DNA from 4 places in the Limnospira fusiformis SAG 85.79 genome. Region 1 is predicted to be linked to each of the others. Evidence: riboswitches for the same ligand, from Rfam matches in the RefSeq annotation. Region 1 holds a riboswitch; each other region holds the start of a gene.
The links. A riboswitch is a leader RNA that binds a small molecule or an ion and turns the genes downstream of it on or off. The one in region 1 is predicted to bind cobalamin.
Positions count from the first base shown of each region.

Region 1 (4,691 bases):
TTCGCTCTAGGTTGGACGCATCTACGATATTGATAATTAAGGTGGCTTCACCCGATAGTAAATAGTCTCGCGCTACCTGTTCATCTAATCCAGTGCTGGCATCTTCCACGTCCAGAGAGTAAACCCCTGGCAGGTCAATCACCTTGATGGCCTGGTTTTGATAACGATAGCTTCCCTCTTTCCTTTCTACGGTAACTCCGGGCCAGTTACCTACCCGCTGATTACTACCAGTTAAAGCATTAAATAGGGTCGTTTTCCCACAGTTAGGGTTTCCCACCAAAGCAATACAGGACATCGCAGCCTTATTATCGGTTTGGCGGTTCAGTTCCATAGACTGACTCACAATTTTGTTCCTCCTTTAGGATGGGTTGATCAATGCCACCTGGAGGGCATCTGCTTCGTCTTTGCGTAAACTCAGGTTAAATCCCCTGACCTCAATTTGGGTTGGGTCTCCTAAAGGTGCGTGGCGTTTGACTGTAAATTCCACCCCTGGAGTTAATCCCATGGCTAATAATTTCCGTTTGTAGCTACGGGCGGCGGGGTCATAACCAACCACCCGCAACCGAGAACCGATCGCCGCATGGCGCAACTGCACAACATTAGTCTTATTCATTGATGAGAGTTTCCTTTTCGACTGGGTGAGGTTTTCTGTGGCGACCTGAATATTCTCAGCCATATCTGCCCCCAGTCCTAAGCGATGGTCGCCTAGGGCGATAATCACTGATCCACTGGTTGTGGAACTAATGACATTTAATTCTACACCTGGCATTAACCCCATCCCCATTAGACGGGTATTGCCTCCGGCACAATTGAGAGCAACTATATATAAGCGATCGCCTACCTTCGCCTCGGACAAAGCAAAGGTTCCCGGAATTGATGATTCGCCCACTACAACCAATGATTCTGGTGATTCACTTATGGTGCGAGCATGACCAGTGTTGTCTTTGAGGTAAGTAAATCCTGACCAGCTTGAGCCACCATCAAAGCCGTTCACGGATACATCGGCACAGTAGTTATCATTGTCCATAATCTATTGGCTCTCTGTTGAGCTAATTGAGAATTAATTTTAATTAATACCATGTAACTAAGTAAAAATCCCATTGTTAATAAATTTTTAACAAACCCCCTTGTTTGGAAAAAGCAAAAGATTATACTACAAAAATTAATTTTGTCAACCCCTTGCAATATTTGTTTGCAGTGTGTTACATTTGTTTACAAGAAGTCAGAGAGGCAAAAATACTATGGTTCGTGGACAAATTATGGAAGAAGGTGGACGCGCAAATGTTTACGCGATCGAACCCCAAGTATATGTAGAGGAATCGCAACAATTCGGTTTCAACAAATACGCAGAGAAACTCAACGGACGACTAGCTATGATCGGGTTTATATCCGCCCTAGCCTTAGAAGCATTAACCGGACATGGTGTAATTGGCTGGTTAACTAGCCTGTAAAACCCAGATTTTGTCAACCTATAATTCAGTAGCATTTCGGAGACTTGTATGAAAACAGATTTTAACTTTCCTAACAAATACTTAATCGGACCTGTAATCTTTCGACCGGACTTTAACAGTACCTCAGAAGTAATTACAGCTAACCAAGCCTGGTCTTTATTCTTCACAGGTGGTCAGGAAGACAAAGCCCTTGGTTATAATGCAGAATACGGCAGGTTTTTTACAAATTTACTGATGGCGATCGCCGTTAGTGGCGCTATTGGGGCTTTGATTTTCACTAACTTAGTCTAAGTCATCAAATTTACCTATCTCTCCCTATTCACTAATAACAAACCGTCCCTGTTTAGAAATAAGCAGGGACTTTTTTGGTTTTTCCCCGAATTCGCCCAACCTGTGATAAGATATTCCCGATATCGGTTCTAAGGGAAATCAGCCTTTAGAGGAAAGGGGGAAAGTCCGGTGTAAGTCCGGCGCTGTCCCGCGACTGTGATGGGACTCTGTTAGTCTCTCAGTCAGAATGCCCGCCGATAAGTAACCTATTGTTGATTCATCTGCGAGGTATGGATGATGGTTGATTTAGTATTTTCACAATCTAAATATCATAGCGATCGCCCATCTAAACTCTAGGAAAATCTCAACATTTATAGATAGCAAATCGCTATAATTTCGGAGGAGTCAAAAAACCGTGCATAAAATTCCTGTAACCATTATCACCGGATTTTTAGGGGCTGGAAAAACCACCCTGATCCGCCATTTACTGCAAAATAACCAAGGTCGTCGGATCGCGGTATTAGTCAATGAATTTGGCGAAGTAGGTATTGATGGCGAAATCCTCAAATCTTGCCAAGTTTGTGACGAAGAAGAAACGGAAACTAATATCATCGAATTAGCGAATGGTTGTCTGTGTTGCACCGTCCAGGAAGAGTTTTTGCCGACTATGCAAGAACTACTTAAACGCCAAGATGCGATTGATTCGATATTAATAGAAACCTCTGGTTTGGCTTTACCAAAGCCACTGGTTCAAGCCTTCCGATGGCCGGAAATTCGCACGAAAGCGACGGTAGATGGTGTGATTACGGTAGTTGATAGTGAAGCCCTAGCCAATGGTCAACTGGTGGGAGATTTAGAGGCTTTAGAAAAGCAGCGTCAAGCGGATGAAACTTTGGAACATGAAACACCAATCGAGGAGTTATTTGAAGACCAGTTAGCTTGTGCTGATTTGGTACTTTTGACGAAAGGCGATCGCATTGATGAAGAGTCTCAGCAGCGGGTTCAACAATGGCTAAAACAGGAGTTAACCCCAGGAGTGCAGACGGTTTCCTGTCAGCAAGGTAAAATTTCGGCTGACATATTATTAGGCTTTAATGCAGCGGTAGAAGACCATCTGGACAGTCGCCCTAGTCACCATGACCAGGAAGAAGAACACGAACACGATGATGATATCAATGCTGTGCATTTAGTCTTAGATCCAGTTAAGGACTCCGCCAGTTTAGTTAATCAATTAAAAGCGATCGCCCAGCAGTGGGAAATCTACCGCATCAAAGGTTTTATAGCCGTAGCAAATAAACCCATGCGGATGGTAGTTCAAGGAGTCGGAAACCGATTTGATACCTTCTTCGATCGCCCCTGGAAAGCCGACGAACCTCGCCAAACTCAACTGGTGTTTATTGGTCGTAGTCTTAATCAAGAACAAATAGCCACTTCTTTGCAGTCAGAAACCATGGCGTTAAACAGGTAGAAATCTTATCAATTTTGGTGATTTTAATAATGCGATCGTCCTTATTTAAACAGTAGTAAAATTCACAGCGTCGCCAAAATAGCCCCAATACAACCACACTTTACGCTACTTTCCGTCTCGTCTCCATCCCACCTTCTCCTCCTAATACCATATTGCGTCCCCCAGGTATTCCCCATCTAGTTCACTCTCTAAGTCATGATAGGTTTACCTTTGGATACCCACATTTGATCAATGGTTCGCAAATTCTGACAGAAAAACTGTTTAATCATCTATGGTTCAAAAACGAACAATTGAGGAATTGCATCAGTCAGCATCTTTATTCTAGCCAAAGTTTTTGGTTCAACAACAACTCGAACAGAGTATTATCCCGGTGCTGATTGAAACCCAACAGCAGTTTCTCTCAATTCTAGCCTTGGAATTAGAAAATCCCCTAGATATATTTACCACTTTAGAAATATCAAAGCTCTCTGCTAATTTATTCCTCAAACACCTTCTGATCTTAGCAGATTTTGGAGGTGAAAAACTACAACGTTTAAATCAAGAGTTTGATTTATTGTTCCCCGATGGAGAATTAGAGTATATTTGGAACAACACTCAATTTTGTTATCGTTTTCAGGTGTTACCCATATCAGGAATATTATCAAACCAAAAACTCAACGTTTCCAGCCAGAAATTACTGTTAAGGAAACAAACTCTGTCTGAAGTTTATAAAGATATTATTGTCGTCCTCCTGTTTGCTGGAGATTCAACAAATCCTAAAATTTCTGGCATTTTTAAGACTTGGGGATGTCAGATTGGACAATTAATGGGTAAGTATGATGAACTTTCCGAGTTTATACGCCAGCGTTATATTTATCTAAGCCGTATTACCGCAGGAGCTAAAAGTAATGATTTAGGTCAGCTTTTGCAACGTCATATATATCAATATTTAGGTAAAAATTTAAATCAAAATGATATTAATATCAACCTCAATTCTACCATCCCTGGAGTCAGTCATAAGCAAACAGGAAAAAGAGACACTAACTTTGATATTGTCGTAAGTAAAGGTGAAAAATATATAGCAATTGAAATTAGCTTTCAGGAAACCACAAATAGCACAATTGAGCGGAAAGCGGGTCAAGCAAAATCAAGATTTGAGCAGATTGATGGCTTGGGTTACAAGATTATTTATATTATTGATGGAGTCGGTAACTTCCAACGCCAATCTGCTCTGAATACCATTGATGAGTATAGCCACTTGCTTCTGGCATTTTCTGAGTCAGAACTGAATTACTTACACTACTTTATTCTCGACTTTATAGAAAATGAAAACCGTTAAATTTATAGATTTATTCGCCGGAATTGGGGGATTGCGCCTCGGCTTTGAACAGGCGCTTGAGTCTTTAGGTTGCATTCCTGATTGTCTCCTCAGTAGTGAAATTGATGGGGATGCTAGACAGGTTTATCAAGCTAACTTTTCCGAAACTCCCCAAGGCGATATTCAGACCATTCCCTCCCTTCCC
Region 1 is NZ_CP051185.1:1,759,946-1,764,636, forward strand. It holds gene feoB (Fe(2+) transporter permease subunit FeoB) at 1-331, opposite strand, end outside; gene HFV01_RS08285 (ferrous iron transport protein A) at 359-1,027, opposite strand; gene HFV01_RS08290 (CAB/ELIP/HLIP family chlorophyll-binding protein) at 1,242-1,451, shown strand; gene HFV01_RS08295 (hypothetical protein) at 1,500-1,742, shown strand; cobalamin riboswitch at 1,849-1,994, shown strand; gene cobW (cobalamin biosynthesis protein CobW) at 2,137-3,189, shown strand; gene HFV01_RS08305 (DpnII family type II restriction endonuclease) at 3,524-4,507, shown strand; gene dcm (DNA (cytosine-5-)-methyltransferase) at 4,494-4,691, shown strand, end outside.

Region 2 (4,691 bases), 1.5 Mb from region 1:
ATAAAGGTTTTGGCATCATCAGGATTAATCAATTGATAACCCTTGGGGGGAGATAATAAAGCCGTTTTAAATCTAATTTCTCCTGTGGTGGTAATAGCTGGAGAAACCTGCAAGAATTGGGCAATTTTACGCGCCAAATCATTAACCCCTTGTAAACCCCCTAAAAGTGGCACGACGGCGCTACCATCTTCAGCCACAGCTAAAACGGGAGGTTCCTGCCATTTATTGATTAATAATGGTGCTAAAGTGCGAATTAAAATCCCCGCCGCACAAATGCCAATAATGGGGGTTCCTGTTTGGAAGAGTTCCCGCACGGTATCCCCAAAATTATCATAGGTTAAATCAGCCGACTGGGTGCGTTTTGGGGAACCATAGATAATCCCATTACCTAGGGCTTTTTGGATGTTCTTAGCCACATCAAGACTATTTTCGGTTAAAACAATAATGGCTGGTTGGTTCATAACTTAGGGGGAATTAAGGGTTAATTCGGGGTTATTTGGGCAGGTTATGACTAGGTACTAAAATTAATGACCAGTAGGTAACTGAGTTATGGTCAACTTCTGTAATGGGGATAATTGCCTGATTTTTCCAAGTAGCGCGTTCGATATATAAAGCCCTTTGTAGTAGTCCTAAATCTGCCAAAATTTGATAAACTTTAGCAAAATGCCGACCTAATTTCATAATGGCGGCTGCATCAGCTACCGAGAGGCGATCGCGTAATATATCCGCCTCTAATGTAGCCGGAAGAATGGTAAAGACATCATTGCGATAAGTTATCGGTACTCCCAACATAGCCGCACTAGCCATCACTGAAGAAATCCCAGGTATGACCTCAATTGAAAACCGCCCTGATAAGCGATTAAAAATGTACATAAACGTACCATAAAGCATCGGATCTCCCAGACACAAAACCGCCACATCTTTCCCCTGGCTGAGATGTTCGGCAATTTTTTCCGCCCCGATATCATAATAAGGCTGTGACGATCGCTGCACACTAAAGGGTAGGGGGATAGGAATTTCGATCTGATCAGGGGAGATAAAATCGGCGACGATCGCCCTAGCTAAAACCTTGCCATTTTCCAAACTGGGATAGGCAATGACGGGAACAGTTGTTAAAATACGATGTGCTTTTAAAGTTAGTAATTCCGGATCTCCCGGACCAATTCCCAACCCATAAAGTCGCCCTAATTTAGTCATAATTCATTTTCCTTTGCTAACGCATTTACTGCCGCCGCTGCGATCGCACTCCCACCGCGCCGCCCATGGAGTGTCATAAATGGAATACCACGGCTATTAGATGCCAATTCAAGTTTCGACTCTGCCGCGCCGACAAAGCCGACCGGAAACCCTAAAATCAGTGCAGGTTTCACTAAACCATCATCCAACATTTCCAGCAGGTGAAAGAGGGCAGTCGGTGCATTACCAATGGCTACCACTGCGCCTTGTAAATTATCCCCCCATAACTCCAATGCTGCCGCCGACCGAGTATTATTAATCTGGCGAGCGATATTAGGGACATCTGGATGATTTAGGGTACAAATAATCGGGTTATTTTTAGGTAAGCGTTTTTTAGTAATTCCCCTAGCCACCATCATGGCATCACAAAAGATGGCTTTTCCCTGTTGTAGTGCCTCCCGTCCGACTTTAACGGCATTTTCTGAGGCTTGTAAATCTCCGACAATATCCGTCATTCCGCAGGCATGAATTAACCTAACTGCTACATGAGATAAATCATCTGATAAACCTTGAAAGTTGGTTTCATCCCGAATTATTCCAAAGGATTTCTGATATATTTGGTTGCCGTCACGCAGGTAGTCTATCATCAGCAAATTTGCAGGTAATTAGTGATTAATTAAGTGGGCGATTTTGGGTCAAAAAATTAGCTAAAAATTCGGGTATTTCGGTAAATACTCCCTCAAAAATTTTTTGTTTTAAGGATTGTTCACCATCCCCAAGATACACTTGGTAGCCTTCGATAGTTTTCCCATTTTGATTAATTGTATGCCCTAAAAGGGTGATTTCTGCGGGACTGGGTTGAGCGCAAAATTTAGGGCAACCAGTTACATGAATATTAATAGGAGTATCTAAATTTAATCGCTGGTGGAGATATTCTGCTAATTGGGAAGCGTGAGTTTGAGTGTGGGTAAGTGATGCGGCACAGCCAGGCTTACCACCACAAGCAGCGATCGCCACTTGATTTGACTCAATTTCCGCGAAGCCTAATAAAGATAGTTTCGGCAATAATTGGCTGATTTGTTGATGGGGAATATCTGGCATTATAATTGTTTGCCAAGGGGTTAATCTTAACTCGGCATTACCAAAGGTTTCTGAAAGTTCTACTAATCCTAACCATTGTTGTGCATTAATTTGTCCTAGGTGTAATGATATCCCAATATAACACAATTCGGCGTTTTTTTGGGGATAAATTCCTAAATGATGATAGGGTTGGCTGGGGGTAGGTTCAGCGGACAATATCGGCAAGGGCTGGGTTAGTTGGCTGTTGACTTGCTGGATATATGTATCTAATCCTAGATGGTCAATTAGCTGTTTCATCCGAGGCTTTTTCCCGGTATCTAAGGGGTTGTTTCGGACATACTCCCCATAGACATTAATAAGGGTAGCGACTACAGATAAACATTGTTCTGGCGTGATGACAAGTTGGGTATTATATAGCTTTTTATCTCCGGCGATCGCCAACTGAAAATTAATGCTATTATTCCCATCATCTACCGAGATCGCATTAAGCTGAATCTCATTATATCGATGTTCCCAAGCCACCGGAGAACGGATACCAATTCCCACAGTCCCCCCCCCATCAACTCCGATGCTAAACTTAGGACTAAGTTCGCCAATTAACGGGTGATTTTGAATCAGATTATCCAGGGCTTTAATCAGGGGACTAGTATCAATTAACTCCTGGCTATCAATTCCCGCCGTCGGACTACCCATAATATTGCGTAGGTGGTCTATGTGGGGATTTTGAGCAGCTAAATTTAATTTTTGCAGCATCTCAAAAACGGCGCTAGTTGGTGGTTTTTGCACTCCCCGAATTTGTAAATTAGCGCGATTAGTTACTTGTAGCGTCCCTCCCCACTCCGTTAATAAATAACCCAATAATTTACCCTGTTTACTATTAATTAATCCGCCCGGAGTCCGAATGCGGATTAAAAAACCATCCTGGGCGTGGGTTCCATAAAATAGACCCGGACAAACATTTGCTTTAACTAACCAATTCATGGTGATTTGTTTCTCCATGCGACGCAGAGAATGAGCCGCAAAATTAGCTGATTTTGACAACTCATCAATAACTTGTAGTTGGCATTCTGACTCAGAAAATTGTATTACAGTTGCGGCACAGTGTCGGAATCTCACCGAACTTTCCCAACTACAAGCCCAAATACTATATCATGAATACTGGTATTTTAACTATAAATCATGGTCAGCAGGGATTTTTCCCACAAATGGTTATCAATTGTAGGAATTGGGGAAGATGGGTTAGAAGGGTTAAGCGCCACGGCGCGATCGCTTTTATCTATGGCTTCAGTAGTTGTCGGTGGTCAACGTCATTTAGCAATGTTACCCCCGGAGGATAAACGAGAAAAACTCCTCTGGACTTCTCCTCTGGATGAGTCGATCGCAGAAATTATCCGCCGCCGTGGTCAACCCGTCTGTGTTTTAGCTAGTGGCGATCCGATGTGGTATGGTATTGGCGTTACCCTTACCCGTCGCCTACCCCTTGAGGAAATTACTATAATTCCTTCTCCCTCTACATTTAGCCTAATTTGTAGTCGTTTGGGTTGGTCTGTAACCGATGTAGAAACCCTGAGTTTATGTGGTCGTCCCCTGGCTTTATTAAATCGGGTAATTTATGGGGGTGCGCATCTGTTAATTTTAAGTGCTAATCGTCGCACTCCCGCCGCCGTGGCTGAACTCCTAACACATCAAGGATTTGGTGATAGTTTAATCGTGGTGTTGGAACATTTGGGAGGCAAAAAAGAGAGACAAATTTCGGGTATCGCTTCCTCTTGGGATGTTGACGAAGTGGCTGATTTAAATGCGATCGCCGTAGAGTGTATTAGTTCTAATCCCGTTAACTTTTCCCCTAGTTTCCCGGGACTTCCTGACAGCGCCTACCACCACGACGGACAGTTAACTAAACAGGAGGTCCGAGCGATTACTCTCAGTCGATTATCTCCCCTACCGGGACAACTTTTATGGGATGTCGGTGCAGGTTGTGGGTCCATTGGTATTGAGTGGATGAGAAGCGATCGCCGTTGTCAAAGTATCGCCATAGAACAGCATCCCAGACGCTTAGAATATATTGCTGATAATGCCACAGCTTTAGGGACTCCAGACCTGCAAATAATAGCCGGAAAAGCACCCGAATCATTAATTAATTTACCTTCCCCTGATGCCATTTTTATTGGTGGTGGTATTACCACCCCAGGTCTATTAGAAACCTGTTGGAAAAAATTGCGATCGGGAGGTCGTCTAGTGGCTAATACAGTCACAGTTGAGAGTGAGTTACTTCTGTTACAATGGCATAATAAATTCGGGGGTGAACTTACCCGAATTGGCATTGAAAGAACTGCAGCCATTGGCAATTTTTTAGGCTGGAAACCCTTAGCTACTGTCACTCAATGGTCAGTGCTGAAACCATAACTAAAAAGGCGGTTTATTGTTGGTGTAAC
Region 2 is NZ_CP051185.1:3,227,128-3,231,818, forward strand. It holds gene cobJ (precorrin-3B C(17)-methyltransferase) at 1-461, opposite strand, end outside; gene cobI (precorrin-2 C(20)-methyltransferase) at 493-1,197, opposite strand; gene HFV01_RS15150 (precorrin-8X methylmutase) at 1,194-1,823, opposite strand; gene cobG (precorrin-3B synthase) at 1,849-3,297, opposite strand; adenosylcobalamin-variant (AdoCbl-variant) riboswitch at 3,309-3,392, opposite strand; gene cbiE (precorrin-6y C5,15-methyltransferase (decarboxylating) subunit CbiE) at 3,436-4,662, shown strand; gene HFV01_RS15165 (cobalt-precorrin-6A reductase) at 4,676-4,691, opposite strand, start outside.
Region 2: it holds a riboswitch for cobalamin, as region 1 does, so the genes downstream of both, cobG (precorrin-3B synthase) here and cobW (cobalamin biosynthesis protein CobW) in region 1, are expected to answer to the same signal.

Region 3 (4,691 bases), 1.1 Mb from region 1:
GCGAAATTTGGGAGTTGAACAGGCGAGGGGAGATCTGATTGTTTTTATCGATAGTGATTTGGTGGTAACTGATAGCTTTCTTGCCGCTCACGCTACCGCCTTAATTGCCAACTCTCAAAAAAGCGATCGCATCTTTACCTATGGTCGAGTTGTGAATACCTGCAATTTTGAAAATCCCACCACAGAACCCTATAAAATCACCGATTTTTCTGCCGCTTATTTTGCCACCGGAAATGTGGCGATCGCCCGCCATTGGCTAATCGAAGCCGGATTATTTGACCCTAAATTTCAGCTTTATGGTTGGGAAGACCTGGAACTAGGAGTTAGGCTAAAAAAATTAGGCTTAAAATTAATCAAATGCCCCGCCGCCGTCGGATATCATTGGCATCCCCCCTTTAACTTAGACCAAATACCCGCCCTAATTGAAAAAGAAAAACAAAGAGGCAGAATGGGGGTAGTTTTCTATCAAAAACATCCTACCTGGTCAGTCAAAATGATGATTCAAATGACCATTTTGCATCGGATACTCTGGGGCATTTTATCCCTAAGAGGTCAACTCAATGAAAGGACCATGGCGCATTTTTTACAGTGGTTAATTAATCGTGGTCAGCCTCAATTAGCCTTAGAAATTTCTCGGATTTTTTTAAATTGGTATAACGTCCAAGCCGTCCAACAATATTGGGCCAGGCGAGAGCAAACTTAATTAAATATTTGCCAGCTTGGTTCACTGTTGACCTACACATGATACAATAGCGCCAACTATAGGTTCTAGTGGGGAACAGCCACTAGGAGTAATGGGGAAAGTTCGGTGTAAATCCGGCGCTGTCCCGCAACTGTAATCAGATTTCCGGCTAATTTGTCCACCCCATCTGTGAGTCAGGATGCCCGCCTATAGTTATTTCTCACTCACAAATCTGCGAGGTACAGATGAGCAAAAATCATCGAATGATACACCTAATCGCCATGATTGGGTTAACATTTTATTTGGTAATAGGTGCAGCCACTCCAGCTCAAGCAATGCACATTATGGAAGGTTTTTTACCTATTACCTGGTCAATTTTTTGGTGGGTGTTAATCATCCCTTTCTGGGTTATTGGTTTTCAAAAACTCACCAAAATTACCCGAAACAACCCCGAACTAAAGCTATTAATTGCCCTAGCAGGAGCCTTTACGTTTGTCCTGTCAGCTCTAAAAATCCCCTCAGTTACAGGGAGTTGTTCTCACCCCACCGGAACCGGATTAGGAGTGGTTTTATTCGGACCGTCAGTGATGACAGTTTTAGGCAGTTTAGTCCTACTTTTCCAAGCCGTATTACTCGCTCACGGCGGTTTAACTACCTTGGGAGCTAATGTATTTTCTATGGCGATTGTCGGCCCTTGGGTTGCCTATGGCATTTATCAACTATTCTGCCAATTTAACCAACAAAAGTTAGGTATTTTCTTCGCAGCAGCCTTGGGAAGTTTAGCCACTTATTTAATTACCTCCATACAGTTAGCCGTAGCTTTTCCGGCTGCTTCTGGGGGGGTTATGGCTTCCTTTATCAAATTTGCGGGGATTTTTGCAGTCACTCAAATTCCCCTATCAATTAGTGAGGGACTATTAACGCTGGTAGTTTGGAATTGGTTAGAGTCCTACGCCTCAGAAGAACTGCAAACCTTGAAAATTGGGAAAGCTAATAGCTAAGTAAAATCATGACACCAACTTCTGATAAACCTGTAAAAAATGGCAATTTGTGGATGATTTTAGCTGTCGTTATTTTATCGGTAACGCCGCTAATTTTTATCCGAGGAGATTATGAGGGAGCCGATGAACAAGCCGAAAATCTCATCGGCGAAATTCAACCCAATTATCAACCCTGGTTTGAACCTATCTTAGAAGTTCCCAGTGGCGAAATTGAGAGCCTGTTATTTGTTTCTCAAGCTGCTATTGGTGCGGGTATCGTCGGCTATGTGATTGGCTTATATAAAGGCCGTAAACAAGGCAAAAATCGCTCATCCTAAATGTACCATCAAATTGATGCGATCGCCTATACCAATCGGTTAAGGTATTTACCCTCAGAACATAAGTTAGCCTTTGCCGCCATCCTGTTTTGTCTCAGTTTGGCGGCTCCCCCCCTCCTGCAAATATTGATCACCATTTGGGTGACAATTTGGGTCGTGATTTACGCTAAAATTCCCCTAGGAATTTATCTGAAATTGCAAGCCATCCCCTTCAGTTTTTGGTTAACTAGCATTCCCGCCTTACTATTGGGGGTGGTTAATTCAGCTAATATTGAATTAATTAAAACTGATATTATCTGGGAATTTAACCTAGGTAATATCTTGATATATTTCAGTAATCAAGGAATGCAACAAGCTGGTTTTCTACTAACTCGCTCCCTAGTTTTAAGCTCCTGTATGTATTTTCTTTTACTCACTACCCCCTTCGTCGAAATCATTAGAATTTTCCGTAAGATTGGCTGTCCCAGTTTAATCACAGAACTATTAATGTTAATGTATCGGTTTATTTTTATGTTAACTGAAACCGCTAGTCAATTATTAATCGCTCAACAGGTTCGTATCGGTTATGGTGACTGGAAAACTACAATCCGCAGTTTAGGAATTGTCACCAGTCAACTACTCCAACAAACCCTAGAAAATTATCGACAAATTTGTTTAGGATTAACCGCGCGGGGGTTTAACGGAGAGTTGCGGGTTTGGTCGGTTTCTCGCCATCAATCCAACCCTCGATATACCTGGGAAGGATGTTGTGGTTGTCTACTATTATTGGTGATTATTGGATGGTTGTATGTCATCGGAATTTGAGTTACTAGAATTTGATAATGTTCAGTATACTTACCCCGGTAGTCAGCAGCCAACTCTGGAAAATATCACTTGTCAATTTGGTAGATATCAGCGTTATGCTGTCATTGGACGTAATGGCTGCGGAAAAACTACCTTATTTCGATTAGCTAATGGGTTATATCGTCCTCAGTCCGGGGTGATTAGTTGGCGAGGTCAACCGCTACAATATAAACGGCGATGGTTGAATCAATTGCGCCAAAAGGTGGGTTTAGTGTTCCCAAATCCTGAACAGCAGTTAGTAGCAACTACCGTGTCAGAAGATATTTCCTATGGCTTGTGTAATTTGGGTTTATCTACCTCAGAAATTGCTCAACGGGTGCGCCAAATTTTGGCTGAATTTGATTTAGTGGGTTTGGCGGATTTCCCGATTAATTATCTGAGTTTGGGGCAGAAAAAAAGGGTGTCAATTGCTGATATAATGGTGTTGCAGCCACAACTCTTGTTTTTGGATGAACCTACGGCTTATCTTGACTCCTATCAAGTTACTAATTTTCACTGCTTATTAAATCAGATTCAACAGCGAGGAACTACTGTGGTTATCGCTACTCATAATTTGGATTTTGTCGAAGCCTGGGCGGATTGGGTTTTGGTACTTGATAGGGGAAAACTGGCTTTTCAAGGTACACCAGAAGCCGTTTTTAGTCAAAGTCAACAACTCCAAGATTTAGGTTTGGGGGTTCCTTTAGTGGGGGATTTAATTAATTGGTTACAAGCTGAGAATATGGCTTTATCTCAACCACAGTTAAATCAGATTCAGCAACAGATACGCGATCGCTATTGGCGGTCAAATTCTTAAAATTTGGTTAAAATTGGGCAGGTAGTGGTAATCCCCTTTGATCATGGTTTAATAATGCTTCTACCGCTTGACAATTGAGGGGACGGAAGAAAAAATAACCCTGTCCATATTTACACTTAAAATTCTGTAAATGGTGGAGTTGTTCGGCAGTTTCAATACCTTCGGCGATCGCATCCATCTTCAGACTTTCAGCCAAAGCCACAATGACCCGGACAATTTCCCGCTTATCCTCACCTTCGGGAATTTGACTAACAAATGAGCGGTCAATTTTGAGGATATCTACTGGGAATTTATGCAGATAACCCAACGAACAGTAACCTGTACCAAAGTCATCAATACAAATTTTGATTTGTTGTTGTTTGAGTTGTTGTAAAGTGGCGATCGCTAATTCCGGGTCATTCATAATCGCCGTTTCTGTAATCTCTAATTTTAACTCCGAACCCGCCACCCCCGTCTCAACTAAAATCTTGCTAATGCGCCGACTTAAATCATTAGTAAATTGCTGAGAAGACAGGTTAACACTCATCATCAAATTAGAATAAACCGCAAATTTCTCTTTCCATTCGCTTAACTGAAAACAAGCCTGTCGCAATACCCATTCCCCAATATCAACAATTAAACCCGCTTCCTCAGCTATGGGGATAAACTCAGCCGGGGATATCAAACCCTCTTGGGGGTGGTCCCAACGCAATAAAGCCTCAAATCCTGCAATAGTCCCCGTCGATAGTTCAATAATAGGTTGATAGTTCAGCTCAAACTGTTGTTCTTGTAACGCTAAACGTAGCTGGGTTTGCAGGTATAAGCGCCGCAGAGCATTGGTTCGCATCGTCGAGTCAAAAACCACATAACAGCCTTTTCCTTGCCTTTTAGCGCGATACATGGCCGTATCTGCATCTCTTAATACCTCTGGAGAACTTTGATAATTAGAGTTACCCTCAACAATACCAATACTCGCACCCGTAAAAATCTGATTTTTTTCGAGGAATATCGGCAATTTTAAGGATTCCTGAATCCTTTCCGCCACATCGATCGCCTCTTGAATATCCCTAATA
Region 3 is NZ_CP051185.1:2,814,860-2,819,550, reverse strand. It holds gene HFV01_RS13330 (glycosyltransferase family 2 protein) at 1-703, shown strand, start outside; cobalamin riboswitch at 747-907, shown strand; gene HFV01_RS13325 (energy-coupling factor ABC transporter permease) at 928-1,683, shown strand; gene HFV01_RS13320 (energy-coupling factor ABC transporter substrate-binding protein) at 1,692-2,000, shown strand; gene cbiQ (cobalt ECF transporter T component CbiQ) at 2,001-2,804, shown strand; gene HFV01_RS13310 (energy-coupling factor ABC transporter ATP-binding protein) at 2,788-3,639, shown strand; gene HFV01_RS13305 (sensor domain-containing protein) at 3,647-4,691, opposite strand, start outside.
Region 3: it holds a riboswitch for cobalamin, as region 1 does, so the genes downstream of both, HFV01_RS13325 (energy-coupling factor ABC transporter permease) here and cobW (cobalamin biosynthesis protein CobW) in region 1, are expected to answer to the same signal.

Region 4 (4,691 bases), 1.7 Mb from region 1:
TATAGCCTAGAGACAATAGATTTGTAGCAATAAAATCTTGCTGCCAATTCATCGGCGGATTGGGCGGTTCCTTGGTCGGGCTATCTGTTCCATTCATAAGAAATCCCAGGTGGTTTGCACAGACTCCCCCGTTAGGAAACGGGGGATTTAGACATCAGTTATTTTTCAGTCAAATTAGCTTCCTGGCGCAGAATTTTCGCCGCCTCCACCATATTTTTTAGGGAAGGAATCACCTCTTCCCAACCCCTTGTTTTCAAGCCACAATCGGGATTAACCCAAATCTGTTGTACAGGTAAATTGGCGACCCCGGTTTTTAACTGTTGCACCATCTGTTCTGTGCTGGGAACTGCTGGGCTGTGAACATCGTAAACGCCGTTCCCCACTTGATGTTTGTAGCCCGCATCAGTAATTTCAAACAGGGTTTCGTTATTGCTGCGGCTATTTTCAATGGACAACACATCCGCATCCAACCGCTCAATATGCCCAATAATATCCCCAAATTCCGAGTAACACATATGGGTATGGATTTGGGTTTCCGGTTTGGCTATAGCCGCAGACAGACGGAAAGCATCCACCGCCCAGGATAGATACTCATCCCAACGTTCTGGCTTCAGAGGCAGCCCTTCCCGCAAGGCAGGTTCATCAATTTGTACCATCTTCGCCCCCGCGGCTTCTAAGTCGGCTACTTCATCCCGCAAGGCTAAGGCAATCTGCATGGCTTGTTTACTGCGCGGAATATCGGTGCGGGTAAATGACCAGTTAATCATGGTGACCGGACCGGTTAGCATCCCTTTGACAATTTTATCGGTCAGGGATTGGGCTACCTTGAACTCTCGAACTGTCATGGGTCCGGTGCGGGCGACATCTCCATAAATAATCGGGGGACGCACGCAACGGCTGCCGTAACTTTGCACCCAACCATGTTCAGTAAAGGCAAAGCCTGATAACTGTTGCCCGAAAAATTCCACCATGTCGGTGCGCTCAAATTCCCCATGCACTAATACATCGAGTCCGGCTTCTTCTTGGAATTGGATGCACTTGGCAATTTCGGCATCGATCGCCGCTTCATATTCGGCTTGGGTAATGTCACCCCGTTTCAGTTTCACCCGCAGTTGCCGCACTTCGGAGGTTTGGGGGAAAGACCCGATGGTGGTGGTGGGGAATGGGGGCAAAACGGGCTGGCGTTCTTGACGTTGTTCATAAGGCAAAGTCCGCTCTAAATCCTGGGAGGTCAGATTTTGCAGGCGTTCTTTTACCCCCTGATTAACTGGGCTAAATTCCTGGAAGGTTTGCCATTGCCGGAGGATGACTTCCAGATACTTGTCAGGTTCTTGGGTTCCATAGGAGCGATCGGCCCAATCAGCCAGCAGTGTGATTTCTACTAACTTCTGTTCAGCAAAGCTCAAAACGGACCGCAAGGGTTCGGGGAGTTTGGTTTCTCGCTGGGCATCGTATGGCACAAATTGCAGGGAAGCAGACGGCTGAATCCGCAGGTTAGGGGTGACACGGGAAATGGCTTCCAGGGTTGACAAAACGGAGTCCGGGCGAATTTTCCATACATTGCGGGCATCGACAATTCCCGCCCCCAACTCTTTATCGTCGGGGAAACCATACTGTTGCAGTAACTCTAGGTTACGCCCACGGGTGAAGTCTAAACTAATGCCAGCGACGGGTAATTCCATCACCCAGGGGTAATTGTCTCCCAAGTCATCAAAGTAGGTGACCAGGTGAATGGGTAAGCCGACTTGGCTGAGAGATTGATAAGTTGATTGATAGAGTTGTTTAAAGTTGGCAGCATCTCCGAAGACTAAAGCAGGTTCATGGATTTGGACTTCAGCGACACCCATTTTTTGGAGTTCCTGGAGAAGCAGGAGATAGCGATCGCCTAGTTGTTTTCCCGCTTGGTCTTGATTCATCTCCAAACGACTCAGCCGCAGCAAAGTCACCGGACCCAAAACAATGGGAACAGCGCGATCGCCTAATAAGGTTTGAGCGCGATGCACGGTTTGCAGGAAATCGCTAAAGTCGGCTGGCTGTAATGTTTCGGGAATTTCTGGGACGAGGTAGTGATAGTTGGTGTCGAACCATTTGGTCATTTCCAGGGCGGCAATGCCATCCTTACCCCGCGCCATGGCAAAATAACGGTCGAGTCCGCTAAAGGATGCAAACCGTTCGGGAATGATGCCTAAGCGGATGCTCCAGTCTAAAACGTGATCGTAGAGGCTCATGTCGCCAATACCAATGCGATCGATGCCTGCTTGTCGTTGAGTTTCCCAGTTTTTGAACTCAACTTCATTCCGAGTCTGGATGAGGGTTTCTGCGTCCGATTTACCCCGCCAAAAGGCTTCTAATGCCTTTTTTAACTCGCGACTTTTACCAATACGAGGATAGCCGATAGTCGCGGTTTCCAGACGGGTTTGAGTGTATGTTTCCAAGGTCATAAATTGTCGCGTCCTAACGCTGAAAATAGTCATAGAAATCTAGTCCATCCCCGCGACAAACCAGCGGAGTGAACAATTCAAAGCAGCAGAATATCTGCCCAATTGAGTTAAGCAATACTCAGACCAGACTGATTCAAATCACCGTTAGCATGAGTGACCATCTGCCAGTCAATGTCTACATAAGGCTAGTTTTCTCAAAATGGCAATTTCAAATCAGGGCGCTACCCATGCAACGCCAGGGGAGTCGTCCTAAAAAATGAAGGCAATATTAATTGTGAAAAAGCTAAACGAACCATCATCCGTACCTCGCAGACGAAAAATAACAGTTTGGTGCATCTCCAGAGGAGACAGTTCGGCGGGCATTCTGACTTAGAGAGTTGTGTCTCTCCTCACAGCTGCGGGACAGCGCCGGATTTACGCCGGACTTTCCCCCTTACGTCTGATGGCTGCTCCCCATCAGAACCGACAATATTTAAGCATGATAACACACAAAGCGGAGATTTGACGAAATCATGGCAAAGTTACTGTAAACTGGGGGAACAACGATAGATGTCAGCAACCCGGTTTCTAGGGCTTAGGGTTTCACCAAGCGGCCAAGCCGCCCAAAGTCCATGGGAGAGCCACGGCACGAGAGCATGATTTAATCACAAATTCGGTTAATATTTTAGGGCAATACGGTATAATAAGCGAGAAGGGTTGAGGATAAACCTATTGCCAGATATGTCAAACCCAAGGAAGCGGCCCAAATCCTTCGAGTCCATGAAAGAACACTCCGCAGATGGGACGACAATGGCTCAATCGACACCATCAGAACCCCCGCTGGGCAACGACGATACAACGTTGAGTGATATACTGCCAAATCAGGCAGTGACAAACGCAAAGTCGTTATCTATGCCAGAGTTAGTAGCCGCGCCCAGCAGTCCGACCTCAACCGACAGGTGGCCGCACTGTCCAACCTCTACCCCGAAGCAGAAGTCGTCTCAGAAATCGGAGGCGGGCTCAACTTCAAGGGAAAGAAAATGCTGGCCTTACTGGGACATCATTTGTCAGGAGATGTCCGCATGGTTGTCGTTGCCCACAAAGACCGATTGGCAATATGGGGATTTGACTGGTTTCGATGGCTCTGTGAGTAAAACAGGTGCTCACTCATGGTTCTCAACCAGACAAGTCTCAGTCCAGAACCAGAAATGGTTGAGGACATCCTCGCCCTCCTCCACTGCTTTAGCTCCAGATTATACGGACGGAGTAAATACAAAACTCAGGTCAAAGAAGATCCGGATTTACCCCAGCCCCGAGCTAAATCAAGTCTGGCGTAAATGGCTGGCCGCTTGTCGGTATTGCTACAACCAAGCAATTGCATTATCTAGGAGTGGTAAACGACTAAGCAAGTTAAAGTTACGCAATAAAGTGATGCAGAGTGACTTACCCGAATGGGTCAAAGAAACACCCTGCCACATTCGGCAAAATGCCATCTTTGATGCCTATCTCGCCTTTTCAGCCAGTCCTGGCGCAAGGTTTAGGAGCTGTCGGGATAGTTCTCAAGCCATCAAGTTTAACGATGCTAATTTCTCTTCAGGGAGTTGGTATCCAAGACTAACGAAAGGATTAACTTTCATGGTTTCCGAACCCATCCCTAAAACTTGCGGGCAAGGGACTCAGTTGGTGTTTACCAAAGGTCGATGGTTGGCGATTTTCCCTGAGCCAGTTGCCGTTACCCCAACTGAAGCGAATGGCGTAATTGCATTAGACCCGGGTGTGCGAACTTTCATAACTGGGTTTGATGGTTCACGATTTCTGGAATTGGGCTCCGGGGATATTGGAGGCATTACTAGGCTATGTCAACATTTGGATGATTTGATGAGCCGAATCGCCAAGGAACCCTGTCGTTCAAGAAGGCGACGGATGAGGCAAGCGGCTCAACGAATGAGAACCAAAATCCGCAATCTAGTTGATGAAGCCCACAAACAAATTGCTCATTACTTGACTAATGACTACAGCATAATTTTTCTGCCCACCTTCGAGACTTCCAACATGGTTGCCAAGGTGAAGCGGAAAATCAAATCCAAGACTGCCCGCGCCATGCTGACATGGGCGCATTATCGATTCAAACTAACCCTGAGACATCAAGCCGAGATAACTGGAACCACAGTTGTAGATGTGACGGAAGAATACACCAGCAAAACCTGTACTCACTGTGGTCATGTGCATTCCCAGCTAGGTGGCTCAAAAGTGTTCCGATGTCCGGAGTGT
Region 4 is NZ_CP051185.1:64,024-68,714, forward strand. It holds gene HFV01_RS00330 (hypothetical protein) at 1-97, opposite strand, end outside; gene metE (5-methyltetrahydropteroyltriglutamate--homocysteine S-methyltransferase) at 159-2,441, opposite strand; cobalamin riboswitch at 2,779-2,923, opposite strand; partial or broken gene HFV01_RS00340 (IS607 family transposase) at 3,152-3,757, shown strand; gene HFV01_RS00345 (RNA-guided endonuclease InsQ/TnpB family protein) at 3,720-4,691, shown strand, end outside.
Region 4: it holds a riboswitch for cobalamin, as region 1 does, so the genes downstream of both, metE (5-methyltetrahydropteroyltriglutamate--homocysteine S-methyltransferase) here and cobW (cobalamin biosynthesis protein CobW) in region 1, are expected to answer to the same signal.